Regions from separate parts of the Chryseobacterium sp. T16E-39 genome, predicted to be linked through region 2. Evidence: riboswitches for the same ligand, from Rfam matches in the RefSeq annotation. Region 2 holds a riboswitch; each other region holds the start of a gene.
The links. A riboswitch is a leader RNA that binds a small molecule or an ion and turns the genes downstream of it on or off. The one in region 2 is predicted to bind cobalamin.
Positions count from the first base shown of each region.

Region 1: it holds a riboswitch for cobalamin, as region 2 does, so the genes downstream of both, CEY12_RS16360 (TonB-dependent receptor plug domain-containing protein) here and CEY12_RS08435 (acyl-CoA thioesterase) in region 2, are expected to answer to the same signal.
Region 3: it holds a riboswitch for cobalamin, as region 2 does, so the genes downstream of both, metE (5-methyltetrahydropteroyltriglutamate--homocysteine S-methyltransferase) here and CEY12_RS08435 (acyl-CoA thioesterase) in region 2, are expected to answer to the same signal.
Region 4: it holds a riboswitch for cobalamin, as region 2 does, so the genes downstream of both, CEY12_RS08905 (TonB-dependent receptor plug domain-containing protein) here and CEY12_RS08435 (acyl-CoA thioesterase) in region 2, are expected to answer to the same signal.

Region 1 covers NZ_CP022282.1:3,619,908-3,622,112, forward strand. The annotation lists gene CEY12_RS16355 (transporter) at 1-805, shown strand, start outside; cobalamin riboswitch at 907-1,090, shown strand; gene CEY12_RS16360 (TonB-dependent receptor plug domain-containing protein) at 1,202-2,205, shown strand, end outside.
Region 2 covers NZ_CP022282.1:1,865,209-1,867,413, forward strand. The annotation lists gene CEY12_RS08430 (hypothetical protein) at 1-673, shown strand, start outside; cobalamin riboswitch at 728-908, shown strand; gene CEY12_RS08435 (acyl-CoA thioesterase) at 1,021-1,404, shown strand; gene CEY12_RS08440 (HD domain-containing protein) at 1,444-2,034, opposite strand; gene CEY12_RS08445 (XAC2610-related protein) at 2,039-2,205, opposite strand, start outside.
Region 3 covers NZ_CP022282.1:1,200,880-1,203,084, reverse strand. The annotation lists gene metE (5-methyltetrahydropteroyltriglutamate--homocysteine S-methyltransferase) at 1-965, opposite strand, end outside; cobalamin riboswitch at 1,362-1,548, opposite strand; gene CEY12_RS05315 (Lrp/AsnC family transcriptional regulator) at 1,703-2,164, shown strand; gene CEY12_RS05310 (Crp/Fnr family transcriptional regulator) at 2,176-2,205, opposite strand, start outside.
Region 4 covers NZ_CP022282.1:1,967,092-1,969,296, reverse strand. The annotation lists gene CEY12_RS08905 (TonB-dependent receptor plug domain-containing protein) at 1-948, opposite strand, end outside; cobalamin riboswitch at 981-1,158, opposite strand; gene CEY12_RS08900 (cytidine deaminase) at 1,270-1,752, opposite strand; gene namA (NADPH dehydrogenase NamA) at 1,853-2,205, shown strand, end outside.

The sequences.
Region 1 (2,205 bases), 1.8 Mb from region 2:
AGGAAATGGTTCATCAGGATTTGAATCTTTACTTAACCCTCAGTTTATAGGAATAAAATATTTTGCACAACACTATAAGGCGAAAGAGAATCTTTTCGTGAAAGACCTGACTCAGGATCAGTATTTTAATACAATTCAGTTGTGGGGAAAAGTTCCCATTACAAAAAAGTTGAGTGTTTATGGAAGCTTACCGTTTCAGTTTCATGAAAAAAGAACCTTGCAGGGGGATATCAGGATTAATGGAATTGGAGATCTCAATCTGATGGGAATCTATCAGCTGATCAATTCGAAAGATACTTCCCATCAGTTAAATGGAGGATTGGGAGTGAAGGTTCCTTTAGGGAAATTTGATGAAAAAGGAATTACAGGAGTGAATCCCAGTTTTCAATTGGGGACAGGAAGCTGGGATTACCAGATGGTTTTGAATTATAAATATCAGAAGAACAAAGTAGCGGTCATTGTGAATACTGATTATACTGTTAAAGGTGAAAATAAAAAATATTATCAATTCGGAAACCAGTGGAACTATGCAGCGACAGGATTTTATCAGATTCATGCCGATAAAAAAGTAATCTTTTCCGGGAAAGCCGGATTGCAGGGTGAGGTATATGACCGGAATAAGCAGTTTAATGAGGATTTACCGGATACTGCAGGAAGCGCTTTATACGGGAAGGTCGGTTTTGAACTGTCGTACAGTAAATGGAGCCTGGGAAGTGAGCTGATGCTTCCGGCTTATTCGAATCTTGCTGGCGGAAACATTGAAGCCAAATCCAGATTCAGTGTTTTTATCAACTTTGGAATTTAGGAAATCAAATAAACATTCCGTTGCAATTGTAACGGAATGTTTGTTTTTATATGGTTGATTATCATTTTATTAAGGCCGGTATTGTTTCTGGGCAGAATTTTCTATCTTTGCCGCAATCTGGTGAGCCGTAAAAGGCTCTTAAAAGGGAATCCGGTGTAAATCCGGAACAGACCCGCTGCTGTAAGCTCTAAACCAAAATTTTTGAAGCATATATCCACTGTTTTTATGGGAAGGATTTCAAAAATGGAGTAAGTCAGAAGACCTGCCGGAAAGATTAAAGTTTGATGCTTTCGTGGAATAAAGCTTAGGACAACAATGATTCTGTGCAGTACTGCTGTATGTTGTCATTGCTGCTTTCTTATATCCATTAGCATCAAAATTATTCTCAAAGAGCTAATGGAATTAAAATTTACTTTTCATAAAACTACTAAAACGATTATCACAGTTCTTGTGTTATTCGCTCAGCTTTACTTTTCCCAGTCAAAAGATAGCATAAAAGAGAAAGGGATCTTACCCGTTACTATTTACAAAAAGGATTTTAAAGAGATCCTGCCGGCTCAGACACTTTCGGGTGAGCAGTTGGAAAGGCTTAACAGCCAGTCTGTAGCAGATGCATTACGATATTTTTCAGGAGTTCAGATCAAAGATTATGGAGGTATTGGTGGATTAAAAACAGTGAATATCCGAAGTATGGGCAGCCAGCATGTTGGTGTTTTTTATGATGGAATTCAATTGGGAAATGCACAAAATGGAGTTGTTGATCTGGGGAAGTTTTCGCTGGATGATATTGAAGAGATATCATTGTATAATGGGCAGAAAAGCGAGATTTTTCAACCGGCAAAAGATTTTGGTTCTTCCGGGTCTATTTACTTACAGCCAAAGACACCCATTTTTTACGGAAAGAAAAAAACAAATCTTATTCTTAGAACGAAGAACAGTTCCATAGATCTGTTCAACCCCTCTTTTCGTCTGGAGCAAAAGATTTCAAATAGGATTTCAGCAAGTTTCAGTTCAGAATTTATACAAAGTGACGGGCGATATAAATATAAATATCAAAAAAAGAATCCGGATGGTTCTGTTGCCAATGATACGGTTGCCACAAGATATGACTCCTATATTAACGCCAAACGATTTGAAACCAGCCTGAACGGAACTTTAAATAACGGAAGCTGGAACATTAGAGGGTATGGATATGTATCGGATCGCGGGATCCCTTCAGCTATTGTTAATAATGGATTCGAACCCAAGGGGCAAAAACTATTAGATAAGAACTATTTTGTACAGGGTAATTTTAGAAAGAAAATATTTCCAAAATTTGAGACCCAGCTTAAAGCCAAGTTTGCATACGATTATACCAGGTATATTGATACTGTAAATGTCGCTGAAACAGCTTTAAAGAC
Region 2 (2,205 bases):
CGTTCCAAAGGATAATTATAGAAAAATTGTAGATAAGATAAGGATGCGTAAAGGTGATGTCTTTCTTTATGTAAAACCAGCTCCCGGAGAAACAGAATGGTTATGGATCAAATATCCTGAAAAGCAGGATACCGAAAAACCATTCGTGAGGTATGAAAATCTTGATAAAGAAGGGATGGTAAACAAAGAGCGTGTAGCCTTTATTGATCAATTACCGCAATATACTCCTTCAAAATCTAAAAACGGAAGATCTCTTATTTTCACCGATAACAACAATCCTAAAATTCCTACTGCTCAAAGGAGTAAAGTGATCATCGATGTATATCCTTCGAACGCAAGTTACCGTAAGATGGAAAAAGATGCAGATGGAACTATTCTGACTATTGATAAAATAAAACCTTGGGGAATCAGTAAAGAGCTTCCTGAAGGAATGACTGAAATCAAGTCTATCCGTGTCCAGCAGATTGGAAGAGGGTCCGTTTTTGTAAGAGAAGCTATTAAAAATATGTTCCAGCCTACGATGGACTTTAACAATATCACTGTAGCTGCTATCGACAACGATAACATCTTCGTTTACATGATCAATGGATCAGGGGAAAACAGATATACAACACTTTGGACAATCAGACAAGGAAAGGTTGCCCACCAGATTATTTATAAAAGTCCGGAATAATTCACATATTTCTCTGTATTATTCTTATTTTTGCCCCTGAAAAAGTTTTATCGCTTATTCATCACAGGAATCGGTTCTGCTTAACCGCAGATTAATAGGGAATCGTGTGAAAATCACGAACTGTCGCGCAACTGTAAGTAACTAAAGTCTTTGTAAAAAATCCACTGTGCTATGGCATGGGAAGGAAATAAAGATGTTACAAGTCAGGAGACCTGCCTTTTTCTATAAACAAAAAACTTTCGCGACTTGAAGTTTATTGATCTGATGGATTTTTCAGGAATATGACATTCCTGTATTATTCTGTTTGTTTCAATATATTTCATTTCGCTTTAATTTAATAATGAAATATGACTACAGAAGAAAGAATTCAAGCATCCGAAACCCGAATCTTTAAAGCGGTTTTCCCTAACACGACCAATCATTACGATACCCTTTTTGGAGGAACAGCGATGCAATTGATGGATGAAGTGGCATTTATTACCGCGACTCGATTTGCAAGAAAAAGAGTGGTAACGGTAAGCAGCGACAAAATTGACTTTAAAAAACCTATTCCTGCAGGAACGATTGTGGAACTGATCGGTACTGTTTCTCACGTTGGAACGACCAGTATGAAAGTAAATGTAGAGATCTACACCGAACAAATGTATTCTTATGAAAGAGAAAGAGCCATTGTCGGGGATTTCACATTCGTAGCAATTGACGAGTTTAAAAAACCAGTTCAAATACTATAATTAGAGAAGAAACGCAAGTCAGATTGACTTGCGTTTTCTTTATTTTAAAACTTTTTCTGTTTCAAGACTTTTGCTCAGTAGAAATTGGAAAGCCTCTCCCATTTCGTCAGAGGCCCTGCTAATTGCATTTTCCAGCATATTTCTGATTTGCCCTTCAGTAACACTTGCTTCTGTCCAGCTTTTTCCTGAAGTGTGGGAATTAAGGATAAACGGCATAATCCTGTCTATGGCACAGGCGAAAATAGCATCAGGGGTCTGCTCTTCTTCAAACTCAAGCCAAAGGTTAAAAAATTCCGAACGTAAAGGCTCATCAAGGATCCCAAAAATATTTTGAGCAGACAATTTCTCTCTTTCAAACTTACCCACCATTGCTTTTTCATCAAACAGAAATGTATCTCCAGCTTCGATTTCTACCAAATCATGAATAGAAAGCATTCTTATTACTCTTAATAAATCTATATCCGTCCTGTTTTTAGCATATGGAAAAAGCACCTGTGCTAAAATAATGATCTGCCAGGAATGTTCAGCCGTATTTTCTCTTCGTGAATCATCCGCATTGTAATTTCTTCTCTGTACATTTTTTAACGCATCTACAGCTAAGATAAAATCGATTTCCTTTTGTATTTTCATTGTATTATTCTTTATAATATTCTTTGATTGGGTATTTCTTTGTTTTTATGATCCATTTATTTTTAATTTTTTCACGCCTTGTTACTTTTACAAAATCACCACCTCCCATGGCATCTTCTTCCAATTCAAATACCTTATCCAGTCCCTTTTTCGGAATTATCCGGTATTCTG
Region 3 (2,205 bases), 660 kb from region 2:
TCAGAACCTAATGCAGCGATTGCTTTCTTAATAAAAACCAAAGACTGGCTGAAATCATTTTTCCAGATATTTCTTCCATCAACCACTCCAAGAGATAGGATTAATGTTTCGGGAATTGCATTAATCACCTCATCCAATTGTTCCGGCGCACGTACTAAGTCGATGTGTAAAGCATCAATAGGAAGGGTAGTAGCCAATGAAAGGTTATCTTTTAGCCCATCGAAATAAGTGGTCACAATAAACTTAAGATTAGGGAACTGCCTTGCAATTTCAGCATACACAACCTGATAAACCTCTTTGGCTTTTTGATCCAGATCCAATGCTAAAAACGGTTCATCAAACTGTATCCATTCTGCTCCGTTGTTTTCTAATTCTTTTAGAATTTCTGTATATACAGGAAGTAAATTCTGAACCAAATCCAGTTTGTCAAAACCTTCTTCTTTTTCCTTTCCTAATAGTAAATAAGTAACCAATCCGATGATGACAGGTTTTGTATCAATTCCGGCTTCTTTTGCCTCAATAAATTCATTGACAATCTTATTGGAAAACAATTTGAACTGCTGGCTTTTCTGGAACTCAGGAACGATATAATGGTAATTGGTATCGAACCATTTTGTCATTTCCATAGCCGTAATATCAAGGCCATCTTTCTGATGTCCTCTTGCCATTGCGAAGTACAGATCAATCTCTGTACTGGTTTCTTTCGCAGCTATTTCCTGATAACGCGGAGGTATCGCTCCAACGGATAATGTAAGATCCAGAACCTGATCATAAAAAGAAAAATCATTGGATGGAATGAGATCGATTCCAGCTTCCTGCTGCAATGCCCAGTTCTGCTTTCTGATGGTTTTTCCTACTTCCAAAAGTTCCTGTAAAGATGTTTTTCCTGCCCAATATTGTTCGCAGGCTTTTTTAAGTTCTCTGTTGCTACCAATTCGCGGATAGCCTAGGATGTGTGTTTGCATTTCTTTTAAACTTTTAATTAAATTTTGGTTTTAAAAGTTCTTATAATGCTTCGTAATGCGACCGGGAAAGAGTTTTTTAGCAATAAAGAAGATACAATATGGACGTAATTTTTGGGTCAGGAAATAATATTCTGAGTTTATTTTTAACGCAAAGTTTATTTATAATTGCTCTTTATGTAAGAAGGCAAAGATGAAATCAATAAAATTGATTTTGAAGAAGCGTACGTTTTATCCATAAGCTTCATCAGCGACATCGTCGCATTTCTTTGCTCCTTAAAACTAAGGAATCAATACAATAAATCTTTGCGTTTAAACTCATATCCATTCCAAGTTTAAACCACCCAATACGTTCAAAAAAGTATCATCTGTATGACCAAAAGCTTCAGACCGCGAAAGCATTGTCAATTCGGAACAGGCAGGTCTCCTGACTTGTAACAGTTTTTGTCATCCTTCCCGCTTGTGGCAGTGGATCTTCAAGGACAAAAACCTTTGGTATGTTACTTACAGTTGCGCGACAGCTCGTGATTCTCACACGATTCCCTATTAATCTACCTTAAGTAAAACCTTTTCCGTTTGATGAAGTATGTTAAAGAACAAAATAGGGTGTAAAGGTATTGAATAAAGTGATTTAATTGGATTTATTTTAAATATTAAGCATAATATTTTATTTTAATTGATATTAAAAGATATTTATTCTGTAATTTTGAAAATATCAACGTTAAAAAGAATATTATCCTGTGGAAAGACTTGATGACAAGGATCTTCAATTGTTAAGGATCCTGCAAAAGAATGCTAAACTGACGGTAAAAGAATTGGCCAAAGAAGTGAATCTCTCACCTTCACCTGTTTTTGAAAGAGTTAAGAGACTGGAGCAGGAAGGTTATATCAAACATTATGCAGCTGTTTTGGAAGCTGAAAAGCTGAATCGGGGTTTTACTGTTTTCTGTCAGGTGAAATTAAAAATTCATGACCGTTCTGTTGGAAATCAGTTTGTAAAAGAAATTGTACAGATTGAAGAAGTTGCAGAATGTTATAATATTTCAGGAGATTTCGATTTTTTACTTAAAGTTCAGGTTCGGGATATGAAACATTATCAGGATTTTGTTTTTAATAAATTAGGTTCTGTAGACTCCATAGGAAGTACCCACAGTACTTTTGTAATGGCAGAGGTGAAGAATAACCATGGAGTAACTATATAAACTGGAATATCTTATTTCTTTCCTCTTATACGGCTTAATGA
Region 4 (2,205 bases), 100 kb from region 2:
TTTGGGGACGATAAAATAATTGAAATCATTTTTGAAAATATAATTTTTCCCAGATGATCCACTTGTTTTTGGAGCGTTATAGTTGCCAAAATATTGAAAATTTTCCTCTGTATAAGCTGCTTTTAAGCTATTTGAAAATTTATTCTTATTAATATCCCAGGAAATTAGACTTCTGATGCTTTGTGTTTCATATTTTGTCCTATTCCCGTTTTCTACAAAAATAGGATAGTTTTGTGCAGAATCAAAAAATTGACTTTGCCATGAAATAGTCTGATGTTGAGCTATTTTATAAGAGGCTCCGACATTAAAAGTCGAATTATAATATTTGCCATTTCTGTTCAGGTAGTTTTTCTCTTCTACTTCATAATCATTCTGACTGATCGAATGATTTCCTGAAACTTTGAAACTAAATTTATCATTACTGTAAGAAGCCTGTCCAAAATTAGTAAAGGTATTGAAAGAGCCTGCCTCAGAATACAAAGAAGCTTTAAAACCATTATTAAAATCCAGACTATTATTAAGGTGAATACTACCTCCAATAGCTCCACTTCCATAAATAACACTTCCGCCACCAGCTTTCACTTCTAAGTGGTCATATCCAAATAAAGGTATATTATTAACATCTCCCTGCCCAAGAAAATTTGAATTGATATTAATTCCATTCCATACAAAAGCAGTTTGTTGTGCTGTTGTTCCTCTGAAAGAAGGGGATGAAACGGCACCACGGCCATTTTCTTTAATATAAACCGGAGATTGGAAACGTAAAAGTTCTGAAAGATTGGTTGAGTTTTTCTCTACATCCTGAGGTGTGATGGTATTTACCTTATGAAAAAGCTTTACTTTTTTCATCTGGTTATCAAAAATATAAACCGTGTCAATTGCTTTCTCCTGTCCAAGACAGAGAAAATAGGCAGATGACGATAAAAGCAGTACTAAAGTTTTCTTCATACTATTTTACTTTTCCTCCGAAAGCAATATATTTTTGATATTATCATTTTGGCAGGTCTCCTGACTTTCGCTTTTCTATACCTTCCCGTTTTCACAGTGGTTTTTTATAGAAATTATGGTTGCGATCTACAGTTGCGGGGACAGTTTGGGGTTTACACCCAATTCCCTATTATTTTCAAAAGCTTGAAAACCAAAATTTTTGCAAAGATAAGTTTTTAAAAAGAAATGCCAATTGTATATGATGATTTGTAATGAAAACAATCATGCATAAACAGATTAATGCCTCGCAATTTTACGATTTCACAAATTCACAGTTTCACCCTACAAAAACGTTGCATCAAAATAAAAAGGTAAAAGATCTTTAATCGAACTTACCTTAACCACTTCATCATTCATACTTGAAAAATAAAGATCGATATTTTCCTTCTGTTTTGTTTCGTATTCGATTAAGCTTTGTCTGCATGCTCCACATGGAGGTATAGGTGGATTTTTTTCAGAAAATTCTTTTGGACCCCCGACAATAAAAATCTTTTTAATCTTTTGATCTGGAAAATTAGCGCCTACCCAGAATAAAGTTGTTCTCTCAGCACAAAGGCCTGAAGGAAAAGCCGCATTTTCCTGATTGTTTCCGGAAAATATTTCACCGTTTTCGAGTAATACAGAGCAACCAACTAAGAATTGAGAGTAAGGAGCATAGGCATTTTCACGAGCTAGTTTTGCTCTTTCGAAAAGTTTTTTTTCTATATCGTTCAGTTCACTACTATTTTTAAAGTATTCGTAGCCGATCTGTATGTCTTTTTTCATATATTGAAGCCTAAAAAGGGGAGGTAAAATTAGTTCTTTTTCATCACGTGGACAAACCTATTTTATCCTTCTCCTAATGTTAAATTTAAAATAGACAAACATGCTATATACGCCGATACAATTTAGAAATGTAGAACTGGAAAATCGTTGGGTAATGTCTCCTATGTGTATGTATTCATGCGAAAACGGATTGGCGAATGCCTTTCATTTTGTGCATTACGGAAGCAGATCTCAGGGAGGGACTGGATTAATAATGGTCGAAGCAACCGGCGTGGAACCACGGGGAAGAATTACCAATAAATGTATGGGGATCTGGAATGATGAACAGGCAGGAAATCTTCAGAAAATTGTAGAGTTTGTTCATTCTAATTCAGAAAGTAAAATAGGAATACAATTGGCACATGCCGGAAGAAAGGGATCAACCTGGAATAATATCCAGATTTCGATTGAAGA